DNA from 3 places in the Cellvibrio sp. BR genome. Region 3 is predicted to be linked to each of the others. Evidence: predicted binding sites of a transcription regulator. Region 3 holds the regulator's gene; each other region holds the start of a gene.
What was found. The regulator sigma-54, encoded in region 3, starts transcription at its own class of promoters, with help from an activator protein. The targets are predictions, from matches to a motif close to TGGCACANNNNTTGCNNT.
Positions count from the first base shown of each region.

Region 1: the regulator sigma-54 is predicted to act here: its motif matches at 2,838-2,855, upstream of O59_RS19665 (CmpA/NrtA family ABC transporter substrate-binding protein).
Region 2: the regulator sigma-54 is predicted to act here: its motif matches at 8,950-8,967, upstream of flgA (flagellar basal body P-ring formation chaperone FlgA).

Region 1 covers NZ_JH668207.1:137,743-148,192, forward strand. Annotated here, with positions in the region: gene O59_RS19655 (ABC transporter ATP-binding protein) at 1-141, opposite strand, end outside; gene O59_RS19660 (ABC transporter permease) at 235-1,212, opposite strand; gene O59_RS19665 (CmpA/NrtA family ABC transporter substrate-binding protein) at 1,355-2,731, opposite strand; gene O59_RS19675 (transglutaminase domain-containing protein) at 3,210-4,370, shown strand; gene O59_RS19680 (DUF3833 domain-containing protein) at 4,357-4,845, opposite strand; gene O59_RS19685 (DUF1080 domain-containing protein) at 5,113-5,931, shown strand; gene O59_RS19690 (glutathione peroxidase) at 5,995-6,477, shown strand; gene O59_RS19695 (retropepsin-like aspartic protease) at 6,504-7,628, shown strand; gene O59_RS19700 (pyridoxamine 5'-phosphate oxidase family protein) at 7,644-8,192, shown strand; gene O59_RS19710 (aspartyl/asparaginyl beta-hydroxylase domain-containing protein) at 8,338-9,237, opposite strand; gene O59_RS19715 (CPBP family intramembrane glutamic endopeptidase) at 9,425-10,024, shown strand; gene O59_RS19720 (GNAT family N-acetyltransferase) at 10,074-10,450, shown strand, end outside.
Region 2 covers NZ_JH668201.1:471,565-482,014, reverse strand. Annotated here, with positions in the region: gene flgH (flagellar basal body L-ring protein FlgH) at 1-697, opposite strand, end outside; gene flgG (flagellar basal-body rod protein FlgG) at 711-1,496, opposite strand; gene flgF (flagellar basal-body rod protein FlgF) at 1,565-2,308, opposite strand; gene O59_RS07330 (flagellar hook-basal body complex protein) at 2,547-4,991, opposite strand; gene O59_RS07325 (flagellar hook assembly protein FlgD) at 5,060-5,761, opposite strand; gene flgC (flagellar basal body rod protein FlgC) at 5,773-6,222, opposite strand; gene flgB (flagellar basal body rod protein FlgB) at 6,314-6,715, opposite strand; gene O59_RS07310 (protein-glutamate O-methyltransferase CheR) at 7,005-7,880, opposite strand; gene O59_RS07305 (chemotaxis protein CheV) at 7,933-8,889, opposite strand; gene flgA (flagellar basal body P-ring formation chaperone FlgA) at 9,070-9,864, shown strand; gene flgM (flagellar biosynthesis anti-sigma factor FlgM) at 10,042-10,362, shown strand.
Region 3 covers NZ_JH668202.1:497,216-507,665, reverse strand. Annotated here, with positions in the region: gene yjgA (ribosome biogenesis factor YjgA) at 1-137, opposite strand, end outside; gene O59_RS12525 (HPr family phosphocarrier protein) at 289-561, opposite strand; gene rapZ (RNase adapter RapZ) at 565-1,434, opposite strand; gene ptsN (PTS IIA-like nitrogen regulatory protein PtsN) at 1,447-1,896, opposite strand; gene hpf (ribosome hibernation-promoting factor, HPF/YfiA family) at 1,973-2,263, opposite strand; gene O59_RS12505 (RNA polymerase factor sigma-54) at 2,368-4,020, opposite strand; gene lptB (LPS export ABC transporter ATP-binding protein) at 4,188-4,913, opposite strand; gene lptA (lipopolysaccharide transport periplasmic protein LptA) at 4,919-5,476, opposite strand; gene lptC (LPS export ABC transporter periplasmic protein LptC) at 5,463-6,074, opposite strand; gene O59_RS12485 (HAD family hydrolase) at 6,078-6,617, opposite strand; gene O59_RS12480 (KpsF/GutQ family sugar-phosphate isomerase) at 6,649-7,620, opposite strand; gene O59_RS12475 (phospholipid-binding protein MlaC) at 7,894-8,553, shown strand; gene O59_RS12470 (BolA family protein) at 8,761-9,006, shown strand; gene murA (UDP-N-acetylglucosamine 1-carboxyvinyltransferase) at 9,110-10,375, shown strand; gene hisG (ATP phosphoribosyltransferase) at 10,389-10,450, shown strand, end outside.

The sequences.
Region 1 (10,450 bases), on a different contig from region 3:
ACCGCAGCCTGAGTGACCAATCAACGAGACAAATTCGCCTTTTTTGATTTTTAAATCCACATTTTGCAGTGCACAAAATGGACCCTTGGGCGTTGGAAATTCTATGCCGACTTTGGTTAATTCCAAGTGAACCTGGCTCATGGTGACTTCCTCAGTAATCTTTTGCTAACAATAAAAGTGTTTATCAATGTGAATAAAGCAATTCGTATGCCGTACTAATCAACACAAGGCGAATTAGCGGACTACGGCACTTTTGTCCCAATTCACATAGGTTTGAATCATCAAAATGGTGCGGTCGAGCAAGAAACCGATAATCCCGATCACCAAAATGGCGAGGCAGATACGGCTGAGTGAATCAGATGAACCGTTTTGGAATTCATCCCACACAAATTTGCCCAGCCCCGGATTTTGCGACAGCATTTCGGCAGCGATTAATACCATCCAGGCGATTCCGAGAGAGATGCGCAGGCCGGTGAACATCATCGGAATGGCGGAAGGCAATACAATTTTTGCTACGTGAGTAAACCAACCCAAACGCAGTACGCGGCTGACGTTCACCAAATCTTTACTGACACCGGCAACGCCAACAGCGGTATTAATCATGGTGGGCCAGAGTGAACAGAGGCTCACCGTTAACAGCGAAATAATGTAGGACTTGGAAAACATTGGTGAATCGGAAACGTACACCGCGCTGACCACAATGGTGACCAGTGGCAGCCAGGCGAGGGGTGATACGGGTTTGAATAATTGGATCAATGGATTGATTGCGCTGTATAGCGGTTGGCTCAAACCAATCAGTATTCCCACCGGGATGGCGATGAGTGAGGCCACCAAAAACCCGGAGAGTACGGTAAATAAACTGGTGTAGATTTTGTCAAAAAAAGTTGGGCGGCCATTAAATTCGCGCACATCAAGAGTGGCGTTAGGGTCTTTGGCCAAAAGTTCGGCATTGCGCTTTTCCTGACGCTCGTAAAATACAGCTGCGCGTTCCTGTTCTGCCTGATATTCATCCACCAGGTTGCCCCATTGCTCGTAGACTTGTTTGGGTTGGGGGAAATCACCCAGCGAGGTTTTTATATTGGGCGCTACACCGTGCCACAACATCATAAAAAAAAGTACTCCGACCAAGGGCATTAAAATGCCAATCAATACCTCGCGCCATTTAATCGCTTTAAATTGTTCAAGTTTCAGGGTGGCTAATTTATTGCTCATGATCGTTTCCTCGGGCAGCCCGCTGAATCGGTATCAGCGGGTGCACTACAGCGGTTGCCAAAAAATTAAATCGTTGGTGTTGCAGTGAATTATTGAATCCTGTCGGTATTAAATGCGGCGGGTCAGTGACCCGCACAGGCAATTAAATTTTTTCATCACCTTTCAAACCAATAGGAAACTTGGTCAGGTAGTCGTTGGGTTTTGTTGCATCAAATTGCACGCCGTCAATCCATACAGTTTCATCGGGGGTGCGAATACCGGTAAAGGTTTTGAAATCAGGGAAATCGCTAGCCGCCATTTTTCCTTCTTCAATCAAGTCAGCTGCGGCTTGTTGATAAATTTCCGGAGCAACAGATTTTTTTGCCATTTCCATATACCAGCTGTCAGGTTTGGCTTCAGGAATTTGACCCCAGCGACGCATTTGAGTCAGGTACCACACTGCATCTGATACATGTGGATAAGAGGCGTTATAGCGGAAAAATACGTTGAAGTCCGGTGTTGGGCGCACGTCTTTGCGCTCGTACTCAAACACCCCGGTCATGGAGTTGGCGATAACTTTATAATCGGCACCTACATAGTGAGCAGCGGAAATCATTTTTGCACCAGCAGAGCGATTGGCGTTGTTGTTTTCATCGAGCCACTTGGCGGCGCGAATCATTGCCTTCACTACGCGAATACTGGTGTTAGGATTTTTTTCCAGGAATTCTTTTTTCATACCAAATACTTTATCGCCAATTTTGTTGTGCACGGCCATTACCGGCACACCAATACCGCGAAATACGGCTTGTTGGTTCCAGGGTTCACCCACGGAATAACCTTGAATTGTGCCCGCTTCCATCGTGGCCGGCATTTGCGGCGGCGGGGTTACTGACAACAAAATATCGGCATCAATTTGTCCGGTGGTGTCGCCTTTGTGCGGTGCATATAAACCGGGGTTAATTCCGCCGGCGGCAAGCCAGTAGCGCAAGCCCATGTTGTGAGTGGACACTGGAAATACCACGCCCATTTGGATGGATTTACCTGCGTCTTTCATTTCATCCACAACAGGTTTTAGGGTGCTGGCGCTAATAGGATGAACTGGTTTTCCATCGGCACCCACGGGTACATTTTTTTTCATTTTTTTCCAAATTTCATTGGAAACTGTAATGGCGTAGGTGTTCTGCGTCATGGTGAATGGAAACACCAAATCCGCTTGCGTGCCGTAACCAATATTGGCGGCAACAGGTTGTGCCAGCAGCATATGAGAGCCATCCAGCTCACCGGAAATTACCCGGTCGAGTACTACTTTCCAATTCGCTTGCGCTTCCAACTCAACGGTTAAACCTTCATCGTCGAAATAACCATTTTCATAGGCAACCGCGAGGTCAGCCATGTCGGTGAGTTTAATAAATCCAAATTTCAAATCGGTTTTTTCCGCTGGGCCAGTTGCTGCTTGTGCCGCGCTGATAAGCGAAATAGTTGCTGCAAGAACAGCAGCCGTTTTTTTCAACGGTTTTAGAAAACGTGAGACTGCATGCATTTTTTTGCTCCTGACTATTGGTCTAAAAAACTAAAAAAATTATTGGGAAAATCTGGTTGTTGCTGTGCAAGTACTGCTAATCAAAAAAACGTTTGGTAATTAGCTCTATTCAAACACTGTGCCAATTCCAGTAATGCATTTTTATGGCGCATTAAATTGGATTTTGATTCGTGTTTTTTTCGCTTTTGCACGCGCGCGGAACACAAAAAAATGCACTGCTTTTTTTTGGTGCCGTGAATGCACGATTTGATGGTTGTTGGCTGGTGCTTGGTTGTTGGTGTGCCGCACTTTATTGGCGCAAAATCGCACTAGTGCGGCGCAGCAGGGGAAACAGCAAACCCGAATCGGGTGAGCGGGGAGGGCGAAGTCATTTTAAAAAGTGTTTTAAGTCAATGGGCTAGCGATGGTTAGGTGTCAGCACTCGCGCTGGGCAGCGTCTATACTGGAGTGCAGATAGAACCCATGATAAGGATAAATAATGATGAAGTTGTGGCGGTTTTTGCTGGTTTATCTCTGCGTTGGCCTCTGGGGCTGTTCCTCGGTGGTGCAAAAAGTTCCGTTTTTGGCCGAGCAGGGCCCAATTGCCAAGGCGCTCTCGGGAGAGTTGATTCTCGGGCGCCCTTATACGGCTGCAGATTTACCTGACCACGAGCTATTTGAATTGACGCCGGAGATGGAAAACTTTGCTACCAGCACCGTCGCGGGTATTAGTGCGGCCGATAAAAAAGCCGAGGCATTGCATCGTGCACTAATGACATCGGTGCAATTGGGCGGGCGCGGTATTACTTATTCGGCTTACACCACCAATACCGGCATCGATGCTTTTGAAAAGCGCCAGGCCAACTGTTTAAGTTGTACCTTGCTCTATGTGGCCATGGCGCGCCATCTAGGGCTGAAAGCAGAGGTTAATGAAGTGATATTGCCGCCCACCTGGGATATGCGCGAGGGGGATACCTATCTATTTATGCGGCATGTAAATGCCAAGGTGTTTATGCCCAGTACGCCGCGCACCTGGATCAGGGCAGTGAACACGGCGGATGTGAGCGACATAGTGGTGGATTTGGAGATGCGTCGCTTTCGTGCGCACTACAAACAAAAAGTGATTGGCAAGGATCTGGTGGCAGCGCAGTTTTATTCCAACCGCGGCATGGAGTTGGCGGCAGAGGGCGATGTCCGCGCGGGATTTCTGTATTTGCGCAAAGCCTTATTGATGAGCGAGGAGCCGAGTTATATCTGGAGTAACTTTGGCAGTTTTTATCGCCGCCAGGGTTTTATGGCGGAAGCCGAGGCGATTTATTTGCACGGGTTAAAGGTAAACCCGCGCGATTACACCATCATGCACAACCTTGCCGGCTTGTATAAGGACACGGGCAATCTGGCACAGCACCAGTATTATCAAGAGCGGGTGCGTAAACATCGCAATGCCAACCCCTATTATATTTATCGCCGTGCGCTGGAGGCGAGCGAGCAACAAGACTATGCCAAGGCATTACAGTTAATTAAAAACGCCATAAAAAAAGAGAAAGACGAAATTCGTTTTTATCGTTTGGCGGTCACTATTTATGATGCCTTGGGCGATAGTGAAAATGCGGAGCACATGCGCGATAAGGTGTATCAGCTCAATACTATTCGTTTCTGACAATCACTAGCTGGATGCTGCCCACTTTGAAACCCCATTTGCGCAGGGTGGATTCGTTGAGCAGTACCTTGTTGTCCACTTGCCACATCCAATCCTCTACCCGCAGTTGTAGTGGCGAACCCTTGTAGGCAATTTCCAGTACATAATCCAGTTGCATCGCATTGCCGCTCACCTTGGCTTTGCCGGTGCCAATCACATCGCCTGCGGTGGCGTTGTAACCGTCGCCATTGGGCGTGAGTGTCCAGTTGCGAAACTGCACTTCGCCGTCATCAAATACAAACCGCTCCTCCAGTGTACCCACGCCGTTTTTCCAGTAGGCATTGATTGTTGCATTGAAATAGCGCGTGACCTTGCCGCTGCGATCCTTGAGTACACCGTGAGCGCTCAGCGAGCCATTAAAAAAAACGCGCGGATCAAGCTGCGGAGTGTTTTGGGTGTAGTCGTCGACACTGGAGGTAGAACATGAGGAGAGCATAAGTATCAGGCCTGATAAAAACAGCAATTTCCAAGGGGCGCGCATGGAGTTGAGCCTTTCGTGAATGAGTTGTGTCCGCCGTACAAGCGGTCTTGCCATTACATACGCCGCCGTGTGCAGGGGGGATCACCGGTGCGAGTAACAGGGTAAAAGACTGTAATTGTCCATTTGCCTATATGGACTCGGGGCAACTCAGGTACTAGTCTGCCGCTGCTCTGCTATTCCCTGCAGGGCTATAACAACAAACGGCGACAACGAGGAATCACAATGAAATTATCCCTTTTGGCATGGGCAGGTCTGGCGACTGCGCTGGTGACGAGCAGTGTGCAAGCGGCCGAATGGCGCTCACTGTTTAACGGTAAGGATCTCACCGGCTGGCAGCCTTATGTGAGTTTTCAGCCTGAAACCAATGCCTATAACCTGGTTTCCAAACACACCCCGCGCGGTATTAACAACGACCCCAAAAAAGTGTTTAGCGTGGTGGATGGCCTGTTGCGGGTATCGGGTGAAGAGTGGGGTGGTTTGACCTCGCTGGAAGAGTTTGGCGCTTTTCATTTGAAGTTTGATGTGAAGTGGGGCGAGAAGAAATGGTCGCCACGCTTGGATGCCCCGCGCGATAGCGGCCTGCTGTATTTTGCCGTAGGGCCGGAAGGCGCCCAGAGCAGCCACTGGTTGCGCAGCCACGAGTTTCAGGTGCAAGAGGGCGATAGCGGCGATTATCACAGCCTGGACGGGGTGATTATTGACGTGCACGCCACCGACACCAACATTGGCGATTGGAAATTCTACGCCTATGACCCCAAAGCACCGCTGCGCAAAGATATCGCCGCGCGTGTATTGAAGCTTGGTCTCCACGAAAAACCCAGCGGTGAGTGGGACACCATGGAAGTGATTGCCGATGGTGAAACACTAATCCATAAAGTGAATGGTCATGAAGTATTTCGCGGCTTTAATTCCCGTCACAAGGTGGATGGTAAATACGTCCCGCTGGCGCGCGGCAAGTTGCAAATCCAATCCGAAGGGGCCGAGACTTTTTATCGCAATATCCAGATAAAAGCACTGGATAAACCGGCGGCGGAGTATTAAGTCGCGCTTGATTAAATAGCGGCGCGCGTGCAGTCTGGGCTCATTACCTCACGAGGATTACTTATGAGCCTCTTCTATTCTTTCTCCGCCGAATCCCTCACTGGTCAGCCTGTGCCCATGGCTGACTACCAAGGTAAAGTCGTGCTGGTGGTGAATACCGCCAGCCAGTGCGGCTTTACCCCCCAGTACGCCGGTTTGGAAAAGCTGTACCAAACCTATAAAGATCAGGGTCTGGTGATTCTCGGTTTCCCCTGCAATCAGTTTGGCGGGCAGGAGCCGGGCGATGCCGCTGAGATAGCCCAGACCTGTCAACTCAATTACGGTGTTACCTTTCCAATGTTTGCCAAGGTGGATGTAAATGGCAGCGAAGCCCATCCACTGTTTCAATGGCTCACCGATGCAGCGCCAGGTATGTTGGGCAATGCGATCAAATGGAACTTCACCAAATTTTTAATTGGCCGCGATGGCAAGGCGATCAAACGTTTTGCCCCTATCACCAAACCGGAAGCGCTTGCGGACTCCATTCGCGCGCAATTGAATCCCTGATTTTAATGAAGGCCCGGTGTTAACTTATGCGTTTTGCGCCCTCGCTGACACTGACAGTCATCGCTTTCGCAGCGGGCTTTTATGCGAGTGAATATCGCCACACAAAAGTTGCGCCCTCCGATCTTGCCCCAGCCTTAACCGAGAACCCGGCGACCAGTAGCTCCACTACCAATGCCGCGCTTTCATCACCATTATTGAATGAGTCGCTTGATAAATCGCTGGCCGCCAGTTCTGCCATCACCCAACAACCGTTTTCCAGTCTTGCCGCATTAACGCCCCTTGAGCAGGCAACGCGATGGATCGCCACCGGCAACTATGGGCAAGCGGTGCCCTTGCTTGAGCAGCTACTGCAAACTGATCCGCAATTGGCGGAAGCCATGCGTTTACTGGCGCGGGTTTATGAAGAGCAGGGGCAACATGAACAAGCTGTCGCGATCTGGTTTCGTTACTTCAGTGCAGAAATTGACGCGCAAAAAATCGAGGCGGGTTTGCAGTACCTCGCTAATTATTTGGTGCGCTTGGCATCCAACCCGGTGCTATTTGGCGAGCGTCAAGCGTGGCTAATGCAACAGCTAAATGACTTGATTCGCTTAACCCCGGACAATGGTGAGTTGCATTTGCGTTTGGCGAGCATGCATCTGGATGATAAAGAAAAAGAGTTGGCGCAGTACCATGCACTGATGGCGGCGAATCAGGTAGTTACCCGCGCGCGCGCCGATGCGTTGTTAATTCTTATTAGTGGCGATGGTTTGAATAACGCGGCGCGCGGAGAAGAGGTCACCATTGCGCTGCAGCGTTTTGGTAAACAATTTTTAGTCCCGGTCACCATCGATGGTATTTCTGCGCGTTTGTTATTGGATACCGGCGCTTCCATCAGTGGGCTTACCGCGACTTTTGTAGAGCGCCACTATAGTTTGGTGCGCAATACCAAACCTATCAAACTCAATACTGCCAGCGGCACGGTGGACAGTTATTTATTTGTGGTGAATAGCCTCAATATCGCCTCGCTGGAATTTACCCAGCACCTGCTCGCCCGCTTGCCGATGGACAATGCCAATCAATTTGATGGCCTGCTCGGCGTCGATATTCTTGGGCGCTTTGAGTTTGTCATCGATCAGGAAAAAGCCGAACTGTATTTACGTAAGCGTTGATAAGGAGTTGATTTTATGGGTAAACGTTTTGAGGCTATTTCAGAAGCCTTGCAGGAATTTATTGCACAACAGAAAATATTTTTCGTGGGTACGGCAACGGATACCAGCCGGGTAAATATTTCCCCCAAGGGTATGGATTCATTGAGAGTGCTGGATGCTAACCGGGTGATTTGGCTCAATGTCACCGGCAGTGGCAATGAAACGGCAGCGCATTTGCGAACCCACCCGCGCATGACGATTATGTTTGCAGCTTTTGAAGGTGCGCCGATGATATTGCGTTTATACGGAACCGCGCGTGCCATTCACAATGGTGACGCTGAGTGGGCAGCGCTCTATGCGCATTTCCCCGCAAATACCGGCGCGCGTCAGATTTTTGATATGCAGGTGGAGTTAGTACAAACCTCTTGTGGGATGTCGATACCATTTTTTGATTATGTAGATGAGCGTGAGCAATTGAATCAATGGGCTGTTAACAAGGGCGAGCAAGGTATTCGTGATTATTGGCAAGAAAAAAATAAACTCAGCCTGGACGGTGTGCCGACGGGAATTGATAAAGTGCTGTAAAAAAGTAAAAAAGTAAAAAAGTAAAAAAGTAAAAAAGTAAAAAAGTAAAAAAGTAAAAAAGTAAAAAAGTAAAAAAGTAAAAAAGTAAAAAACAGATAAATAAAAAGGCAGCCATGAGGGCTGCCTTTTTTAATGAGATTTTTTGTTAGAAAAAAATCCAGTAAATAAGTGCGAGATACAAACTGTATTGCACTAAATAATAAAGTGTAGTGTTGAATGCCTTGAGCTTTTTGCCGAGCAAGCGAATTTTATACAGCGTGCCAAAGGCGCGGTTTAAAAAACCTACCTTGTCGCCATCCATATTCTTGGTTGCCGAGCCAGCCACCACAATGCGCGAAAAGAGTTCATTAAACCAATCGACCAGAAAGAAATTGACCGGGCGTTTAACATCCACAAATAAAATGATTCGATTTTGATCGGTTTTATTGTGTGCGTAATGAATATAGGTTTCATCAAACATTACTGCTTCGCCATCGCGCCAAAAATAGGGTTGGCCATCCACACTAATAAAACAGTCTTCGGAATTGGGGGTGGATAAACCCAGGTGGTAGCGCAGCGAACCAGCGTAGGGGTCGCGATGTTTTACCAAGCGCGCACCCGGCGGCAACATAGTAAACATAGCGCCCTTGATATTGGGAACTTGGTTGATAAGCGCTACCGTTTGCGGGCAAAGCTGTTCGGCAGATTTAAGGTTGGCGCCATACCATTTCAGGTAAAAACGCTTCCAGCCAGTTTTGAAAAAGGAGTTAAAACCCAAGTCATCCAGCTTATCTGAGGCTCTAATTTTCGCCTCGGCATTCAAGCTTAATGCCTCGTCCCGAATGGTTTCCCAGTTGTCCTGTAAAATTTTCAGCTCAGGGAAATCAGCAGGGTTAAGGTAGGCGGTCTTTTTATCCTTGGCAAAAATATAAAACAGGCAATTAATAGGTGCTAAAAAGTTGGCGTGGTCGCTCAATTTGCGCTGCCAGCGTTCATGCTGGACAGTACCGCGATTCTGGATATAAATGGCCGAAATAATAAAAATGGCCAGTACCAAAAGTCCCATTTGTTAGATCTCCGGGGGGGCTGCTAAACAGGCCGCCAGAATACTGATGGGGTATGGCTATTTCAACGGACAAATGTAAGAAGTTTGTGCGGCTTGCAGCCTTAGCTGGTATAAAACGTCATTTCGCTGCCAGCCCTGTGGCAGCACCCCCTTCCCGCCCGGGCAAAGATGAATTGCAGAGGATTAAATGGAAAAGAAATTGGGTTTTTCGGCAGTCTTGACCAGTCAGGTCACGATCCTGCTTCTGGGGCTGGGAGCACTCCAGTTTGCCGCTATCGATTGGCAGTGGTGGGGCTTTTCAGCGGGTATGGATTTGCTCCTGGCAGTTCTGGCGGCGCTTCTCACCTATGGCACTATCTACCTCATGTATCGCCATGGCGGGCGATTTGCGGCAACCTTATTGGCAGATGTGCAGAAAATAACCGTGCATTTTGCCGACTACTCCTGGGCTAAAATTGCCTGTGTTGCACTGCTTGCTGGCGTGGGTGAGGAGTTGCTGTTTCGCATTGCCTTGCAGTCCTGGTTGGCGAATCATGTTGCTATTTACCTGGCTATTTTTGCACCGGCATTAGTATTTGGGTTGTTGCATTTTTTGTCCTGGTCTTATTTTATTGCGGCAACCGTCATGGGTTTGCTGTTTGGTATTGTTTATCATCTCACCCAAAGTGCAATGCTCGTGATTGTATGGCATGCCGTTTACGACTTGATCGCCTTGGGGGTGATGATTAAATATCCCCAACTCCTGGGGTTGCCGCCGCGCGTTACCAATAATTATTTTTTGTCCTGATTCTTATTGGAATTATCACCGTCTTTTATTAACACTCTTGAAACCCGATATGAAAATTATTGAAACCCTGGCGCCCCATCATCTGCCGCAATTGCATCAGCTATATTTGCAACAGTGGTGGTCAAATACCCGTACTCTGGAAGAAGTTAACGCCGTACTCGCCGGATCTTCCATTACTCTTGGCGTAATTGACGAACAGAATAATTTAATTGGTTTTACCCGGGTGTTAACCGACGGTATTTTTAAAGCTTTGATGTTTGATGTGATTGTGGGCGAAGGTTATCGCGGCCATAAAATTGGTTCGCAGTTGGTGGAGTATGTAAAAGCTCACGCCAAGGTCAAGCGGGTAAAACACATTGAACTGTATTGCCTGCCTGAATTACAAAGTTACTACCAGCAATTTGGTTTTGTCACCGATGTGGGTGG
Region 2 (10,450 bases), on a different contig from region 3:
GCCACAACTCGCTGTTAAAAAAACGCGATAACCACCCCATAGATTGCGTGCTTGCCAGTGCGCCGGTGCCACTGTATGAAATTTTTGCATTGGCCAGGCGGGTTGATAACACGGTGTTATCCGGCGCTATATCATCGGGGCGCACTATGCCGCTAATGCGAATAAATTCATCGCCACGATTAAGCGTTATCCATTTTTCGCCGCGCACAATTAAATTGCCGTTGGGCAATATTTCTGCAACTGTCACAGTGATATTGCCTTGTAAACTATTGCTCTGATCGGCATCGGCACTGCCATCAAATGTTCTGCCCTGTTCAAGGTTGGTTGTTAACTCATTCCCCTTAATGGTTGGGTTTACCCCCAGAAGCGGGCCGGCATTAAAATCTACACCACTATTTTTACTGGTATTTACACCGGAAGATTTACGCGAAACAGTTCGTTCGCTCAGCGTTACCGTAATTACGTCACCCACAAAATGCGCTTTGCGATCATCAAACAAATTCAGGCCATAAGCGTCTTGATAGAGCGAGCCTTCCGTGCGCTGGGGCACCGGCATATTCGCGGCAATAGTAGGCGCATAGGCCGGATCATCCGGCATAGGTTTTTTGTTAGTGAAGCATCCGGTCAATGCTAATACTGTGCTGGCGGCCAACACCAGTTTGAGTGAGCGATATGACTTGTTTATTTGCGCAGCCATGATTAATTACTCATCAAAGATTTTGCGTAATGTATTGCAACATTTGATCAGCGGTAGAGACGACTTTTGAATTCATTTCATAGGCGCGCTGGGTGGTAATCATGTTGACCATTTCTTCCACAATATCCACGTTGGAATTTTCCAACATGCCTTGTTTAAGTACACCCAAACCGTTTTCGCCCGGCGTTCCCTGCACGGGTGCACCACTGGCCACAGTCTCAACAAATAAATTGCCGCCAATTGGTTGCAAGCCGGAGTGGTTAATAAAATCCACCAAGGTAATGTCGCCCAATTGTTGTGGCTCCACCTCACCGGGCGTGTAGGCATTTACTGTACCGGTCGTGCCGATGGTAATTTTGGTAGCGCCCTCAGGCACAATAATGGCGGGCTCTAATAAATAACCGTCGGCATTTACTAATTGGCCTTCGCCATTAATTTGCAGTTGGCCATTGCGGGTATAAGCAATAGTGCCGTCAGGTTGTAACACCTGTAAAAATCCGTGACCATCAATCGCAACATCGAGCGACTGCTCTGTCACTTGCAAGGTACCCTGGGTAAATTCTTTTTGTGTGGCGACGACACGCACCCCCGCCCCCAACTGCAAACCCGATGGCAGTTCCGTTTCCTGAGTTTGCTGTGCGCCGGGTTGGCGTTGGTTTTGATACAGCAGATCTTCAAATACGGCGCGATCACGTTTAAAACCAATGGTGCTGGTATTAGCGAGGTTGTTGGAGATGGTAGTTAACTGGCGATCTTGTGCTGACAAACCAGTTTTACTTACATAGAGGGCGGCGTGCATAATCTTTTCCTCATTTGAAGCGCAGCAAAATAAATAACAGCGCGCTTACTATGTCGACCTAAAAACAATTAGGACATCTGTAACAGTTGGGTGGACGCGGCCGAGTTTTCATCGGCGGTTTTCATTAATTTCACTTGCATTTCGTACTGGCGCGCCAAGCTCATGATTTGAGTGAATTCATCAATTGCATTGACGTTACTGCCTTCGAGCATGCCGCTGCGCAGCGTCACTTCTGCCGCAGGTAAGGCATTTAAACCATCGCGCTGACGAAACAAACCGTCATCGCCTTTTTCCAGTTGTTGAATATCTGGATTCACCAAACGAATGCGCCCTACTTCCACCATGGCTTCCGGGCCTTGCCCTTGGCCAACAATCGAAATCGTGCCATCTGCGCCTATTTGTACTTTTTCATTTTCAGGAATATTGATGGGGCCGCCATCGCCCAATACCGTCAAACCATTTGCGGTGCGCAATACGCCCGCTGCGTCCACCGCAAAATTACCGGCGCGGGTATAGGCTTCGGTACCATCGGGGGCCTGCACGGCAAAAAAACCATCGCCTTGAATCGCAGCATCCAACGGGTTATTGGTTTCGATCATGGGGCCGGAGGTGAAATCCGCACGGGGGGATTCCGTCATGGCATAGGCGCGCGTGGGATGACCATCACCGTAATACACACCCATACTGCGCGACTGTTCGAAATCCGCACGAAAACCGGTGGTGCTGACGTTTGCCAGATTATTGGCGCGATTAGCCTGGGCCAGCATGTTGTGCTTGGCACCAGTCATGGCGATAAAAAGGGCTCTGTCCACAGGTTACTCCTGAATTCACGGCCAAAAACCAAACGTTGGTTTTTTGGCGGTTTTGTTGTTATCAGGAGTTTTGCAAGAGCGGTGCCAAGTTGGTGATACTTAGCAAGCCTTTGATATGAAAGGGAAAAACATAGAAATACGGAGCTGTAAAACAGCGAAGAAAAACTTGCCGCAAAAGAAGCGGCAAAGAACTTCCGCTCTTTGCCGCCGGGGTGTGACTGATTGTAAAGGGCTAGGGTTATCTCAGGTTGATAATCGTTTGGGTAGTCGCGTTTGCCGTTTCAATGGTTTTTGCGTTCGCCTGATAGTTACGCTGGGCGATAATCAAATTCACCAATTGCTCCGACAAGTCCACGTTGGATTCCTCCACCGCACCAGCGGTGATATTCCCCAACTGCGCAGAACCCGGCGCACCAATAATCGCCTCACCAGTTTCAAAGGTTTGTGCCCACATGGTGTCACCCACTGGCTTCAAGCCCTCTACGCTACTGAAGTTCGCCAGTGCAACCTGCCCCAAGACCTGGGCTTCACCGTTAGTGAAGCGCGCGAACACAATCCCGGTATTGCTGATATCCAGCCCCGCCAAACGACCAGTGGCGTACCCGTTTTGATCCAATTCCTCCACCGCAAATACGCTGCCAAATTGAGTCGAACCTGACAAATCGATTTGAAAATTCGAGCTTGCTGGCGGCTCAGCCACTGGGATAGTTCCACCTTGCAATACGTTCAAAGGCCCAAGACCGCCAAGTGGCTGGCCATCCTCCCCAATTGGAGTCCAGTTGGAGATAAGCATTGCATCGGTTCTGAACGGGTCGATGTTACCGTCCGGAGTGAAATGAATGTTAAACGACGCCATAGTTGGCTGGGTATTCTGTGGTGACGGTAAAGTTGGATCGGGGTCACCTACGTTCTGGCCATCAATTTGTACATACATAGTCCAGTGGTTGGGTGATGTAGTGGGGTCAGCAGGATCATAGGGTTCTTTTACAAAATACTGACGCATCACATGCGAATTACCCAAGCTGTCGTAAACCACAGTATTTGTTGCATGGTTAAAGGTTTTTTGATCAATCGGATTAAAAGCATTAATCGGTATATCGGTGAAAAAGTTAGGCACATTGGTTGAACCAAACAAGCTGCCACCAAACACTGGCACCGTCGGCTCACTGCTAACAATGGAGTAACCTTCTTGCAAGGTGATGGTGACCTCACCGCCAATTTTCACCCCATTGACCGCATCGTTAACGACTTGCGGTATACCTTGGCTGCCCTGGATTTCAGCATTGCCGCCGCCCACATCAAAACTGAACTCAAGATCGCGCCCTGTAGCAGATCTGATAAGTAAATTACGGGGTGTGGCATCATCCAGCTCTGCACTAATACCAAATAAAGTCGATGAACTAAGAGCATTAATTTCATCACGCAGGGCAGTCATATCCGGTAAACCGGTAGAGGTCAAATTCACACCATTAATACGGAAGGAGCCATTGTTGCTGAAGGTCGAGGCCAAGAGTGTCGCTTCGGTACTTGCTGTTGCGGATACACCGGCGAGTGAATTCAACTCAGAAGCAGTTTCATCGGCACTGGCACCGTATTCGCTGATGTAAGTGACATCAGTACCGTTAGGACCACGAATTACCAAGGTATGAGAGCCATAGTTGTTGGTAACTTCTGGAATACCATCAGAATGCGAAGGGTGCCTAACCCCCGGCGCCGTACTCACTAGATTTATCGCATTTGTTAAAGGATTTGATCCACCTGCAGGCGGATTAGAGGGCGGAATCGGCGGAACTGCCACAGGGTTGAGGGTGACAGCAATGGTTGAGTCGACTCCACTGGCCAAATCACGGAACCCAATTTCTCCAGTTACCGAATTTGCAAATGCCTCAACATTAACTGGATTGACAGAATCAAAATTTGCTGAATTTATTAGGTTTGCAAGGCCAGTCGGAGAGGATGCCGTTCCAGAATTAAGGACCAGATCAACAGACTCTGTAACATTAGTAATAGGATCTGTACGAGATAATCTAAATACCGTTGTATTTGCTGCATCAAAAGCTATTGAAGGAGTGGTAGAAACGACGCCCAAGCTTAGAGATGCCGTAGTTGGAACCAATGCCCCGCGCTGTGCTTCATTGACCCCGGTGCCATTGGTGGCAAAACGCTGGCCAGTTGTTTCCAATACGGTTTCATTGGCATCCAAATTAAAAGAGGCGTTCACACCAGTGGTTTGACGCGGAGCCTGTGAGCTCACATCAACCCGCAAGTCGCCCAGTACACCGCTCACATTGCCATCTGCATCGGCAGCAAAACCTTGCAATAGCGAACCGGTACCGTTAACGATATAACCGTCTTTATCCAAACCAAAAGTACCCGCGCGGGTGTAGAGACGCTCACCATTTTTTTCAACGACAAAAAAACCTTCGCCATTTACTGATAAATCCAATTCATTTTGGGTGAATTTTAAATTGCCTTGGGTAAATTGCTGGCGAATATTTTGAATGGTTACACCACTGCCTGCCGTGTTGGAACCACCCCCCAATAGCGTACTGGTGTACACGTCACCAAATTCAGCGCGCGAGGATTTAAAACCAACGGTACTGGCGTTGGCAATATTATTGCCGGTCACCTGCAAATCGGTATTAGCTGCGCGAATTCCGCTTAATGCTGTATTAAAAGACATGGTACACCTCGCCCGGGGTTAATTAATTTTTGATACTGTGCCAAGTGTTTGGCTCACATCAAAAACTTTTAGTTAAATTGTTTTACTTGATCGGCCTCTACTGCACCAATACCGGCAAGGTTCAGAATCAACTTGCCATTCTCACCGATAGTCACACTATTTACGTTCGCACTGAGCGAGGTATTTAATGTTTCCGCCTTACCATTTTGACTAGCAGTCACTTCAAATTTGTATTGACCGGTGGTGGCGGCATCATCGCCCGCCTCCCAATCCAATAACTTTCCATTCACTTCCAGGTTCTGCCCATCCCAACGGAAAACCGTCTCACCGGCAGGGACTTCACCAATCGGAATTGTTTGCACCAATGCACCAGCACTATCGTAAATTCTCATGGTCATGTCTTTTGCTGGATAAGTGAGCTCTGTGCTGCCCGCCACTATTCCACCGGTAACCAAAGTGCTTTTATCAGATTCCACACTCACACTGCGCCCCACAAGAGAAGAAGCCTGCAGTGCATTATTCGACATAAAACTGTTAAAACTTTTATTCAAACGTTCCAGCCCTTCCACTGAACTAAATTGGGCCAATTGCGCAACAAACTCGGTGTTGTCTTGCGGGCTCAGTGGATTTTGATTATTCATTTGCGTGATCATCAATTCCAAAAACGCCGCCTGCCCCAACTCATTGGTAGTTGTGTTTGTGCTTTGTTTTTTGGTGATGCTGAGGTTATCAGTCACATTACTTGTTGCTGCTGCACCGGATACCGACATGATTCAGCTCCTTATTGACCGAGTGTTAATACACGTTGAACCATTTGTTTGGCTGAATTCATCACTTCAACATTCATTTGAAATGAACGCGAAGCAGCAATCATATTGGCCATTTCTTCAACCGGATTTACATTGGGATAAAACACATAACCCTCCGCATCTGCTTTGGGATGACCCGGCTCATAACGACGCTGCAATGGCGCATCGCTCTCAACAATCCCCATCACTTGCACACCGGCGGCGGCATCCACTTCGTTGTCGCTATAGGCACCCTCGGTGACACTTGCACGCATCGCTTCCTGTTGAATAGCAGCAAAAACAGGCTGGCGGCTACGGTACACTTCATCGACACTGGAGCTTGCCGATTGCGCGTTAGCCAAGTTGCTGGCAGTAGTATTCAAGCGCAAACTTTGCGCATTCATACCGGTACCTGCGATATCAAAAATATTTCCGAGTGCCATATCTTCACCTGTTCATTTGCTTGCGTTATCCCCGTAGGAGATAAGGGTTTACCGGTTGGGTCCAGCCATTAGCCTTAAGGGTTAATCGAGGTTACTCACCACGAATGGCACTGCGCAGGCCGGTAAATTTGCTATTCAAAAACTGGAAGCTGGATTGAAATGCAAGCGCATTTTTCATGTATTCCGCGTGCTCAATCTGATCTTCTACGGTGTTACCGTCGATAGATGGCTGTTGCGGTGTGCGGTACAGGGTGTCGGCTTCATTGGTGGCAAAGGCGCTGCCATCAATATGCCCTGATTGGGTAGTGGCGAGATTAAACCCGCTGTTACCAGTCATCTTCTGGCTCAGGGCTTGCTTGAAGTCGATATCCTTGGCTTTGAAATTGGGGGTATCCACATTCGCCAGATTGTTGGCCAGCACTGCCGCGCGCTCAGAGCGGAAACGCAATGCCGATTCATGAATACCCAATGCTTTATCGAAGGAGATGGACATAGTGCTTTCACCTTAAAAAATCGCGCCTGTACTAGCATCGCGGCCGGCAACCACAAGTGTTATTGCCACTGTTAGTGACGATAAAGCAATGCCTATGCCAAGCCCATCAAATAGCTATACCACATTGTTTTTAAAAGACTTTTTAAATTATAGATGCGTGTAATACAGAAGCGGCAAACTCAAAGCGGCAAAGCTTTTCCGCAGGCAGGAGAGGAACCGGCAACACATAAAAAAGCCGGGCAAAAGCCCGGCTGTTAGATGGTTCATTTAACTGTCATGGGTGAAACGATTAGATAGCGCGATAAAGAATTCCAGGCTCACAGCGAACCATTTCAAACAAATCGGCCACACCCGCAAGCCCCTCCGAAGAACCCAGGAATAAAATGCCTTGTGGTTTGAGTGAGGCGTGAATTTTTTGCAGGATCTGACGTTTCAGATCGCCGTTAAAGTAAATCAGTACATTGCGGCAAAACACTATGTCGAACTTACCCAAACCGGCGTAGGAGTCCATCAAGTTAAGCGAGCGAAAATCAATGCGCTCTTTTACGAAAGGTTTAACTCTCCACATAGTCGGCGTGGGGTTATCGAAGTACCTATCGAGCCGCTCCGACGACAAACCGCGCATTACCGAGAGCTTGTCATACTCGCCACTGCGTGCCTGGTCCAGCACGGTGGACGATAGATCAGTTGCTACTATTTGCACAGGACGCGCCAAGTTACCCATATTTTGGCGTTTATACTCTTCCACCATCATGCTGATGGAGTAAGGTTCTTGACCTGAAGAGCAGGCCGCCGACCAAATACGCACCGGTCCAAACATGCGGTTATTACCGCCCATCAACTGGGGCAATAAGGTGCTTCTGAGATGGTCGTAGGGGTAATTATCACGAAACCAAAAAGTCTCGTTGGTGGTCATGGAGTCTATAACCTGATCTTTCAGCTTGCGGTTCAATCCATGCTTTAGATTTTTTACCAGCTCACCAAAAGAGGCGATTTTATTCTCCTCCAAGATGCGCCGGATACGATTGGTCACCAAATACTGCTTGTTATCCCCTAACGAAATGCCACAGGCATCCTCAAGAAACTGACGGAATTGGTCAAACTCAGCTTGGTTGAGGTTATCGCCACCGAGCGGCTTGGAAAAAGGGGTAGGCTTATTACTCATAGACTCTCAATAAAAACGCTTGCCGCCGCACAATTGCAACGGCAATTACAACTTATGCCTGTTCAGGCGGCAACAAACTTTCACCGGTAATCGACAATACCCGGTCATTTACACGCTTAGCCAATTCATCCGGGTGGAACTTGGCAAGGAAGTCATCAGCACCCACTTTGCGCACCATAGCCTCATTAAATACCCCACTCAATGAGGTATGCAGAATAATATGCAGATTTTTGAGTTGCGGATGATTGCGCACTTCTGCAGTAAAGGTATAGCCATCCATCTCGGGCATTTCGATGTCGCAGATAATCATAATCAACTCTGCGTAGGGGTCTTTCCCCTCTTTAATTAGATCCAGCAGGTAATTAAAGCCCTCTGCCCCATCTTTTTTAACGGTAGTTTTAATACCCATACCTTCAACCACACGCTGTATTTGTTTGCGCGCGATGGTGGAGTCATCAATGATTAACACGTGTTTTTGCACTACACGGTCGGCAATACCATCTTCGATAACACCGGCGCTAACTTCTTCACGCGCAGGCGATACTTCAGCGAGGATTTTTTCCACATCGATAATTTCAACCAGCTGGCCATCAACCTGAGTAACTGCAGTCAGGTAATGCTCCTTACCCGCGCCTTTCGGCGGTGGATGAATATCACCCCAGTTCATATTCACAATGCGTTCAACCGAACGAACAAGGAAACCTTGGGCCGTGCGGTTGTATTCGGTGATGATGACAAAGCAGCTTTCTATATCAGGCAATTCGCGACGCCCAATGGCGAGGTTCATATCCATAATCGGCAAGGTACCGCCGCGGATATGCGCAACACCACGAACCACAGAACTGCGGCCAGGAATTGCATTCAATTGCGGACACTGAAGCACTTCTTTCACCTTGAACACGTTAATGCCGTACAACTGCTGCCCACCCAAGCGAAATAGCAATAGTTCAAGACGGTTTTGGCCAACCAGTTGTGTGCGCTGATTGACACTATCCATTACCCCAGCCATGCAATTACCTCATTGATTGTAATAGTCAGCCTAAACACCACTTACTCTAACTGCCGCGAGCGGCACAGTATTTGCTTTATTCAACGTATTCAGCTTAGCGGCAAAAAAGTGTCAGACTTTAGTCGTTAGTAAAATAGCGCGAGTGGCACTCGGTTCTTACCCTTGAGGATAGGCCAAAATATGGAACTTCCTAGTTTTTGCAGTAATTTCTTCAGTAATTTTTTAACGGACGGCCCCGTAAATAGGGCGTTCGTGCAAAAACTCGCCTACGCCACTGCAAATAACTGTAAAACTCTATTTGGCGCAAGCTTCCTTATTTTGCTCAGCAGCACTGCTACCGCACAGACCTATTCGACGCTGGCCCTAAAACAAGATGTTGCCAATTTTTTGGCGAGCCACTACCAACAAGTGGAACATGAACGCTTGGATATAAAGGTAGGCAATCTGGATAGCCGGCTCAGACTGGAGCGGTGCACAGAAGCGCTCGCCTTCAACCTACAAGACCCAACAGGCCTTGGCGGCAGCATTAGCGTACAAGCGCGCTGCCCTGGCCCTCAGGGATGGTCAGTGCATGTACCCGCCCAAATAATGGTTTATCGCTATATTCCGGTCGCTGCCCGCGCCGTCCAACGCGGTGAACAACTTAACGCAAGCCATCTTGCTGACAATTTGGTCAACATCAGTAGCATCCGGCACGGTTATGCACTGACAAGTGAAGACATTGTTGGCAAAGAAGCCAAACGAAACATAGGGCAAGGCGAGCCTTTTAAATCCAATAGTCTTGATGCACCCACAGCCATAAAACGGGGTGAAAGCGTTACCTTGCAAGCTCAAGCGGGATCAATAAAGGTTCTAAGCTCCGGTGTCGCCCTCGCAGATGGGCGCGTTGGCCAGAAAATCAGAGTTCGCAATAGCTCATCCGAACGGATAGTCACTGGTATTGTGCTGAACCAAGGGCTTGTCCAGACACTATGAGACCCGGCCTTTTAAGAATAAAGTTTTTAAAAATGTTGCTAAAGTAAATTGGCACTTGGCCGATAGCCATATCAGGAGAACCAGAAACCGGCGCTCCGTATGTCACGACATAGCAACCGCGACTTTTGTAGATTACCAGCCGTTGGCTTAATGCCTAGCAGCTTAAAGGGGAAAAACATGATTAATACCAACAACTCACTTGACTCAGTCAATGCCAAGGGTGCCCGCAGCAAGCCTGCCGCGCCCCCCGCCGCAGATGCGAAATCCACTGACACCAAGGCGCCACAGGCTGCAACTGCCAAGGCCCCTGGCGATCAAGTGGTATTGAGCCAAGAGGCGCAGACACTTGGTCGCCTCCAAAGCAAAATCGACAGTGCCCCGGACGTCAATCTGGAAAAGGTTGCGGAAATTCGCCGCGCTATCGCGGAAGGGCGTTTTGAAATAAACCCCGAACGCATTGCGGAGAACATGCTCAACCAAAACGATTTACTTGGCTAAACCCGGTGTAACCACTAAACACGCCTCCCCTGCGCTGTTTAGTGTTTTACATTGATGACACTTTCCGCCCATTCAGGGCCATATAAAG
Region 3 (10,450 bases):
GGAATACTGGCGAGCTGCTTTTCGTTCATATCAATGAGACTTTCACCCAGCGCTTGCAGTGCATGCATATCGCGTTTGACCTGCGATTTGCTGAGGATGTAGTCATCGGGATTGATGTCGTCGTAGTTATAAACCATAAAAATATCTGTATTGATCGGGTGAGTAGCGGCTAGTGTGCAGATTTATCTGCCAATCGATTGCCGATAACAAGGGAAACGATGTAAAAGGTCGCGCAGCTTAGTGCACTCAAGCGGTAGTAACAACCGCTTTAGATTAACAATAGAGTATTTATTCGCCTTCTTCAAAGCGATCAGCAATGAGTGCACGGATGGCAGTCATTGCCGCCTCGGCATCATCACCTTCTGTGCTCACTTCCAGGCGGCTGCCACAGCTGGCGGCAAGAAGCATTAATGACATAACACTTTTGGCATCGGCCCACACGCCGTCGCTCACCCGCGCTTGCACATTAGCCTGAAATTGGTTGGCTAAGGTGGCAAGTTTCGCGGCAGCGCGTGCATGCAGTCCGCGTTTATTAATGATGTCGAGAGTTTCAATTGCCATGATTTAATGTTTTTTGTGTTTATTGATATCGCGATGTCGAACCTGAACATCACTAAAACTCTGGTCAAAATAGCGTTGTAGCTTTTCTGCCAGGTAAACAGACCTATGCTGGCCACCCGTACATCCCACCGCAATGGTGATGTAACTACGATTATTCGCCTGATAGCGCGGCAGCCAGCGTGCCAAATAGTGCTCGATATCGTCGTACATCTCTTTGACGGTAATCTGTTCTTCCAAAAATTCGATTACATCCTGATCTTTGCCAGTAAGCGGGCGCAGGTTAGGTTTCCAGTGGGGGTTGGGAAGGCAGCGTGCGTCAAATACCAGATCGGCGTTTACCGGAATACCATGTTTGAAGCCAAAGGATTCAAACAAAATCGCCATCGTCGATTCGCTGCGGCCTACAACACGTTCTTTTACCAAGTCGCGCAATTCGTGCAAATTTAAATGACTGGTATCTATGACCTGATCGGCACAATCGCGAATAGGTTCAAGCAGCTGCTGCTCTGCGGCGATGGATTCCTCAAGGCTGGTGTGTTTATCCGACAGCGGATGCTTGCGCCTGGTTTCGCTAAAACGTTGGATAAGTACGGCGGGTTGAGAATCCAGAAACAGGGTTTGAAATGGCAGGTGCGCTTCTTTCAGCGTACTTATCATCTGCGGGAATATATTCAGATCCTGCCAGGCGTTGCGCACATCAATGCCGATTGCAAAACGCTGTTGGTCATCTTTATGAATTTGTATTTGTGCAACCAGCGCGGGTAGCAGGCTGACTGGTAGATTGTCGATGCAGTTAAAGCCCACATCTTCAAGGACATGCAGGGCGGTACTTTTTCCTGAGCCTGAAAGCCCGCTTACAATCACGAGGTGCATGGTATTGACCTGCTAAGGCGCTATAGCGACCTGATAAAGTGCGGCATCGCTATCGGCAGCACGCAAACGCTGGCGATAGTCAGCATTATTCAGCGCCCCAGCCAGAGCGGCCAGTGTTTGTAGGTGCTCATCATGAGCATCTTCGGGCACTAACATGGCGAAGAGAATGTCCACAGGCTGGGAATCTATGGCATCAAAGTCAATCGGGTCAGCCAATGTCAGGAGTGCACCGATTGTGCCGCTGCAGTTTTCAACCCTGCAATGCGGAATGGCAATGCCGTGCCCTATACCGGTTGAGCCAAGTCGCTCGCGACCAATCAAACGGCGAAATAACTCATCGGCATCAATGCCAGGAACATCCTGTGCGATGGCGTTGGCCAGTAGTTCCAGAGCACGTTTTTTGCTGCCGCCTTCAACGGCACACAAGGTTCGGCCGGGGCTAATAAGATTTTGAATTTGCATGGTAGGAGGTGATTACCAGGAATCTCTCAATTGTTGAGGCAGTGAGCGGAGATGATCTCGCTGCCTCCAGGGTGGGTTAGCGATGACTGCGCATCTTTTCTTTGTGCTTAATTAATTGGCGATCCAGCTTATCGGCCAATGAATCAATTGCTGCGTACAGATCTTCGTGAGTGGCATCCGCAAACAAATCTTTGCCGCTGACATGGATGGTTGCTTCTGCTTTTTGAATCAACTTATCGACGGAGAGGATGACGTGAGTACTGGTAATGCGATCGTGGTGGTGGCTCAGGCGCTCAATTTTGCTGCTGACATAGTCTTTCAGCGAATCGGTAACTTCCAAATGATGACCACTGATGTTTATTTGCATAGATACTTCCTCTCGATAGAAACAAAATGGTTGTGATCAGCACAACCTAACAGCTCGTCCGTGATTTTCTTCCGAATTTCGTATTTATAACCGATTAATGATAATTAAATGGTTTTGCGCTCATTAGAGGGTGGAATATTCAGCGACTCGCGATATTTTGCAATGGTACGACGCGCTACCTGAATTCCCTGTTCCGCGAGCAGGTCGGTGATTTTGCTGTCGCTCAACGGTTTTTTGGGGTTTTCCGCACTCACCAACTTTTTAATAATTGCGCGAATCGCTGTTGAAGAGCACTCGCCGCCGCTATCGGTACTAACATGGCTGGAGAAAAAGTATTTCAGTTCGAAGATACCCTGCGGTGTGTGCATATATTTCTGCGTGGTTACCCGCGAAATAGTGGATTCATGCATCTCAACAATTTCAGCAATATCGTGCAGCACCAGCGGCTTCATAGCCTCGGGGCCGTAATCGAGAAACCCGCGTTGTTTTTCCACAATACAACTGGCTACTTTAAGCAGAGTCTCATTGCGGCTCTGTAAACTTTTCAGGAACCAGCGGGCTTCTTGCAAATTATCCTTGAGAAATGTGTTGTCGCTGCTCGAGTCCGCGCGCTTTACCATGGAGGCATAATTGGAATTGATACGCAGGCGCGGTGCAATTTCCGGGTTTAATTCAACAATCCAGCGGCCATCGCGCTTTTCAACGAACACATCCGGTACTACATATTCCGTGTCACCACTGGCAATAATATCGCCTGGGCGAGGGTTTAGGCTTTGGATCAGGGTGATGGCCTGGCTCAACTCGGCCTCTTTCAGTTTGGTGCGGCGCATTAACTGACGGTAGTCGCGACTACCCAATATAGGCAAGTAAAGTTTGGCGATTAATTTTGCCGAATCCAAAAAGGGTGTTTTGGGGTCAAACTGTTGTAACTGCACCAATAAACATTCAGATAAGTTTTGGCTGCACACACCGCAGGGATCAAACTGCTGCAGCCGGTGTTGAACTGCAACAACTTCATCCAGTTCCAGCTCTTCAAAATCGCCACGCATTCCTTCGAATATTTCTTCAATGGTAATAGACAGCATGCCGCTGGGTTCAACCGCGTCGATAATTGCCATCGCCAACACCCGGTCGCGATCTGACATGGGCGTTAAATTGAGTTGCCACATCAAATGATCATAGAGTGAGTCGGTAACAGCGCGACGGCTTTCAAAATCATTGTCTTCATTATCGTAGTTGCTGGAGCTGCCGGTTGATGAAGTTTGGTAAACATCGTCCCAGCTGGTATCTACCGGTAAATCGCTGGGAATCGAGTCGCTCCAGTCACCGCTGTCGGCGCTGAAACTATCGCCTTCACCATAGACATCGCTATCACCAAAGGATTCCCCATCGCTAAAGCTTTCACCCTCGCCAAAACTTTCAGATTCGCCGTAGCCTGGTTCGTTGAAGTTATCAGCGGTTGATGACGAGAAATTGTCGCTGGCATTGAAGTCGGCGCTATTGTCGGTGCCGGATTCTGCAGCAATTTCCTGCTGGCGGGTGTAATCAATCTTATCGTCCGCGCTGCCTTCGTAATCGCTGCCGGTAGTTGCTGAGTCAAAACCTTCCTCAACTTCCAGCATGGGATTGGATTCGAGCGCTTCCTGGATTTCCTGTTGAAGATCCAGCGTGGAGAGCTGCAAAAGACGTATCGCCTGTTGCAGTTGGGGAGTCATTGTCAGCTGTTGGCCGAGTTTAAGCTGGAGAGATTGTTTCATTGTTGTAGCAACAAACCCTTATTTAACGCGGGATGGAAAACATCTGTTAGGTGGAGTTTAGTCAGGGTTTGCGCTTCAAGCAACATACTTAAGCAAGCTTTATGCCTAGTAGCCAAATAATATTACTTGTCAAGTTGTTTGTCGGGTGGTTAAAGCGTTTGTTGAACTCACAGGCGAAAGTGTTCGCCCAGATAGACTTCGCGGACTTTGCTGTTACTCAACACTGTATCGGCATCACCTTCGGCAATAATGTGTCCTTCGCTTACGATATAGGCAGTCTCGCAGATGTCCAAGGTCTCTCGTACATTATGGTCGGTAATAAGAACGCCAATCCCGCGATCTTTGAGGTGACGGACTATTTCTTTGATGTCGTTAACCGAAATCGGGTCAACACCCGCAAAGGGTTCATCGAGCAGGATAAATTTAGGGTCCGTCGCCAGTGCGCGGGCGATTTCTACCCGGCGCCGCTCACCACCTGAGAGTGCCATGCCAAGGCTGTCACGAATATGGGTGATGTGAAATTCGTTCAGCAGTGCTTCCAGTTTCTCTGCGCGTGCTTCCCGATTCAGGTCTTTGCGAGTCTCAAGGATCGCCATAATATTATCGGCGACGGTAAGTTTGCGGAAAATGGATGCTTCTTGTGGCAAATAACCAATACCGGCACGTGCGCGTCCATGAATTGGCAGTTGGGTGATATCGCGATCATCAATTAATACGTTGCCATTATCTGCCGGTACTAAACCGGCGATCATATAAAAGCAGGTGGTTTTTCCGGCGCCATTAGGGCCCAGGAGCCCAACAATATGGCCGCTCTCTACTGTGATAGAGACATCGATAACCACTTTACGTTTTTTGTAGCTCTTGGCGAGGTGTCGCGCGTGCAAACTAGGCATAGGAATCAGTTGCTATTGGCTGTGGATGAGGGGGCCTGTAGGTCTTCTGGTTTCGCGGATTTAGGGGGAATGACTATCTCTATTCGTTGTCCTTCGCCAGTGTTGTTGCCTTCTGCCTTCATCACTTCTTTGACCAGATCGTAATCGATATGTGGGCCACTCATGACGGCACCATTTTGCTCAACGGAAGCATCTTCAATGAGTAGTAAATGCTCGTTGTTGGGGGTGTAGGTAATTTGTTTGGCGGATGCGGTGACTACCCCTTGTTCTGCTTCCGGCTGTTGCTGGAATTTCGCAGGGCTGCCAGTGGCGATCATTTTTTCCACGCCACCTTCATTGTTGGTGTGGATGATGATTGAGTCGGCATTGATAATGAGTGAGCCTTGGCGGATCTCAACCGAGCCTGTGTAAGTTGCCACCCCGTTTTTTTGATCAACGGTCAGGTTGTCAGCGGAGCCGCGGATAGTTTCATTTTTGTCGCTTGGTAACGCCCAAGCTGTCACCGAACAGCATAAGCCCGCGAGCAGGGGAAGTATTTTAAGCAGTGATTTAGCGCGGTTCATAAGCGGCCTTAACTTGGGACTTTAACTGAAGCTGACTATTGGCGAAGTCTGCTTCCATGCCTTGGGCCGACATCTGGCCTTTTGCGCTGCGCATCTTAACAGCTTTGTCGGTGCGCGCGAATTGTGTCTTTGGGAATAGGTCCAGCAGGCTGGTGGTGATACGTACAACACCATTGGAGTTGGTTTGCTGTTGAATCACGACATCATCCTGCAGCCGGATGAATTCACCATTGAGTTGGCTTTTACCTTCGCGCGCATTAACTAGCCAGGGCGCAGTAGCGTCTTTGTCGTAAAAAGCCATGGCGGGTTGTTCAAAGAGTGTGTAATCGCGCTCCGAAGGGCCGTCTGCACTGATTTGATAATGGGTTACTTGTGGTGTCGTTAGTTGATAGCGAAGTGTTCCCTCTGGACTGTATTCGCGTGTCTCCACAGATTTCATGTAGTACTGGGGAAAACCGCTGGACTCATATTGGTCTGGTTGAATGTCATCTTTGTGCCTGAGGGAAAAGGCAAAGAACACCACCACCAGGGCAAAGGCGACTAGCCAGGGGCCCGGAATATGCTGGTGTAATCGCTGGATGCGCTGTAATAGGGCCATAATTTAGTGAGTGCTTCCAGTGAGGTAGGTATTTAAGGCGGTATCAAAGGTATTTTGTGCTTGCATTATAAGATCACAAGCTGCGCGCACCGCACCTTCACCACCGCGTTCGCTGCTTTGCCAGTGCGCGCGTTGGGCAACACTGAAATGGGCATTGGCCACAGTGAAGGCAAGGCCGACCCGTGTCATAACGGTAAGATCCGGCCAGTCATCACCCATAAAGGCAATTTCATGCAAGGCAAAGCTGTGATGCTGGAGTATTTCCTGTAGTGCATTCCACTTGTCTTCGCGGCCTTGTACTAAAATCTCGATTCCCAAATCGTTGGCGCGTTTGGCAACCAGGTTGCTGGTTCGTCCAGTAATAATCCCTACTTTAACGCCGGTTTTCTGCAGGGCTTTGATGCCTTGTCCGTCCAATGTGCTGAATGATTTAAATTCTTCGCCGCTATTGCTGAAGTAGAGGCGGCCGTCGGTAAGTACGCCATCCACATCTAACAATAAAAGTTTGATCTGTATGGCGCGCTCGCGTAATTCTGAGTTCATGCTCTGTTCCTGGTGGTGCTGCAATTGCAGGTTAGATGATGCCTGCGCGCAACAAGTCATTGATTTTTACGACACCGACAAGCTGTTTTTGTTCGTTGCTGACCAGTAGTACGTTTATTTTTGCTTCTTCCATTACCGCTAATGCTTCAGCGGCGAGCATGTTCTCGCGCAGAATTTTGGGGGTGGTGTTCATTAACTCGTATGTTTTAGCGCTGCGCACATCTACACCGCGATCAATACTGCGGCGTAAATCGCCATCGGTAAATATACCAAGTAGTTCATTATCGCTATTCATGACGGTTGTCATGCCAAAGCCTTTTTCTGACATCACCATTAATGCATCAAGTAGCGGTGTTTCAGGGGAGACGCGCGGTATATCACCGCCGGTATGCATGACATCTGAGAGGCGCAGCAGTAGTTTGCGTCCCAGCGCGCCACCGGGGTGAGAGAAGGCAAAATCTTCCGCGGTAAAACCGCGTGCTTCCAGCAGTGCAATGGCGAGAGCATCGCCCATTACCAATGTGGCAGTGGTGCTGGAGGTGGGGGCTAAATCGAGTGGGCAGGCCTCGTGAACTACACTGATGTCCAGGTTCACTTCAGCGACTTCGCCCAATGTGGATTGGGCATTGGCGGTCATGCTGATAATTTTGATTCCCGCGCGTTTTAATAGTGGCAACAGGGTAACAATTTCGCTGGATGTGCCGGAATAGGAAATGGCCAGCACTATGTCGCTTTTGGTGATCATGCCCAGATCACCGTGACTTGCCTCGCCGGGATGAACAAAAAAGGCAGGGGTGCCTGTGCTTGCCAGTGTGGCTGCGATTTTTTTGCCAATATGACCGGATTTACCCATGCCGGTCACTATAACTCTGCCGCTACAGGCCATTATCAACGCGCACGCACGGGTGAAGTTGGCATCGATGCGCTCACTTAATGCGTTAACAGCTTCTGCTTCAAGGCGGATAGTGCGTAGTGCAGAGCTAAGATAATCAAAACTGGCCATGTGACTATTCCAAAAAGCGGGAGGGCATTATAGCGGTCATGTTCGCCAAGGCGAGGGGCTGCGATGTTTTTTCCGCTTTAGCGGTTATCGAGCGGCATATCAAAATGCTATAGTCCGCCGCGCAAACCTGCTCGCTGCGCCTTCAGGTTAAGTTAACCTCCCCTTTGGTTCAATAAATCGCCACACCCACAATGTCATTAAAAAGAATGGCACCATAAGGAACTAGCGCTGTCCGAGTTTCGGTCACCTTAGTCTGGCTCAGGGCCAACTTGAATGAATTCATCTGACTTAATGGAAGGTTTTACCATGAAATATCTGCTTACCAAAATATCCGGTGCTGTTCTAAGCACGTTTTTATTATTCGGCGTCCATACAGTTGCCCAAGCAGCGGACGCGAATCAAGAACCGAAAGTTATTGTTGAGTCGGTTGCACAGGAACTCTTCGGTTTGGTTAAGGAAAAAAATGCGGCTAAAACCGCAGACGATATCTATTTCAAGCAGGTAGAAAAGGTACTTGATGAAGTGGTTAACTTCCCTTTCATTGCTGCTTCAGTGATGGGCAAGTCCACCTACAGCAAGGCCACTCCCGCGCAACGGACGCAGTTCCTGAAAGTGTTTAAAGATGGCATGGTGAAATCTCTGGCTAAAGGCATTCTCGGCTATGCAGATAGCAAGGTTACACTCGCGGGTGTGGTGACCGATCCCAAAAACGCCAAGCGCGTTGTAGTAAAGCAAGAAGTAATGGCTGAAGGCACTAGTCACAAGCTTGATTACACTATGGTGCAGGGCAAGTCTGGCGAGTGGAAGCTCATCAATGTGGTTCTCAATGGGGTAAATCTTGGGCAGTCATTTAGCGGTCAGTTCAAGGCCGGCCTGAAGAAGCATAGTGGTGATATTGATCAGGTGATTGCCAACTGGCTCGTGGATGCGTGATTTGTGATCTGACCTCAGTATCTTTTTATCCTCAACCCCCAGCCCCGGCTGGGGGTTTTGCATTTCAGGGTGCGGATTTTTAAGTGCGATATGGGCGACATTCCGGTAAACTCCGCGCCTTATTTACTTATCGCTAGATTATGTTCGCCCAAGGCTGTTCACTGCCTGTGACTGCCGGGTGCGAACCAGCCATTATCGGAAAATATTATGCAAGCCGAACAAATTAAAGCCCTGATTGAAAGCCAAATCCCTGAGTGTGATGTGAAATCCGTAGAGGTGCAGGGCGATCATATAGGTTTGGTGATTGTCAGCCCGGCTTTTGCTGGCCTGACTCCTGTTAAAAAACAGCAGTTGGTGTTGTCTACACTCAGCGCCCAGTTTGCCGATCGCAGTATCCATGCGGTGGACTATATCAAGGCGTTTACCCCCGAGCAGTGGCAGGCCCAGCAGTAATTCCGGCTGCAGTCTTGTTCGCTCATTTCGGTGGCTATAGCGATTATTAGTCGGCTATTCCGCTTTTTTCCTCGGTGCATCTTCTTTTAATTTCAGGTTGGCAATGGATAAGTTTTTGATTTCGGGCGGCGGGCCGCTCTCTGGTGAGATTCGTATTTCAGGCTCTAAAAATGCCGGTTTGCCGCTTTTGGCGGCATCTATATTGGCCGATGGCGAGGTGCGCCTCACCAATGTTCCACACTTAAAAGACATGACCACCATGGTGCAGCTACTGCGCACCCTTGGCCTGACTATCGAGATTCAGGGCGAGCATGTGGTAATTGTCGATCCTAATACTATCAACTCCTATACCGCCTCCTACGAGCTGGTAAAAACCATGCGTGCCTCGATTCTGGTGCTCGGGCCGCTGCTTGCACGCTACGGCGAGGCTAATGTGTCCTTCCCTGGCGGCTGCGCAATTGGTTCGCGCCCGGTGGATATCCATTTGCGCGGCTTGGAGGCTATGGGGGCCAGCATCGAAATTGACGGTGGTTATATTCGCGCTCGCTCCAATGGCCGTTTGAAGGGCTGTCATTTCCTGATGGATATGGTCACCGTGGGCGGCACTGAAAACTTGCTGATGGCCGCCGTGTTGGCTGAGGGCAAAACCGTACTGGAAAACGCCGCGCGCGAACCGGAAATTGTCGACCTGGCTAATATGCTGGTCGCCATGGGCGCAAAAATTGAAGGTATAGGTACATCGACCTTGACCGTTTACGGCGTCGAAAAATTGAATGGCTGTGAATACAGTGTCATGCCTGACCGCATCGAAACCGGCACTTATTTGGTGGCTGCTGCAGCAACACGCGGCAACATCAAATTGACCCATACCCGCGCCGATATTCTCGAAGCGGTGATTTTAAAATTACAGGAAGCGGGGGCCGATATCGCCGTGGGCGAGGATTGGATCACACTGGATATGCACGGCAAGCGCCCCAAAGCCGTCAGTTTGAAAACCGCCCCTTACCCGGCGTTTCCCACCGATATGCAATCGCAATTTATGGCGATGAATGCGGTGGCTGAAGGGGTCAGCCATATCACTGAAACAATTTTTGAAAACCGTTTGGTGCAGGTGGCCGAATTGAACCGTATGGGCGCGCATATCGAGCTGGAGCACAACACCGCCATTGTGACCGGTGTGGAGCGTTTGAAAGCGGCGCCGGTAATGGCGTCGGACCTGCGCGCCTCGGCGAGTTTGGTGATTGCCGGTCTGGTTGCTGACGGCGAAACATTGATTGACCGCATCTACCATATCGATCGCGGTTACGAGGCGATTGAACAAAAATTCCAAAACATTGGCGCCAGTGTGCGCCGTGTTAAAGGTTCGTAAGAAGGTGGATGCCATGAGCCAAACCCTGACTATTGCGCTCACTAAAGGGCGCATTCTGGAAGAGACTTTGCCCCT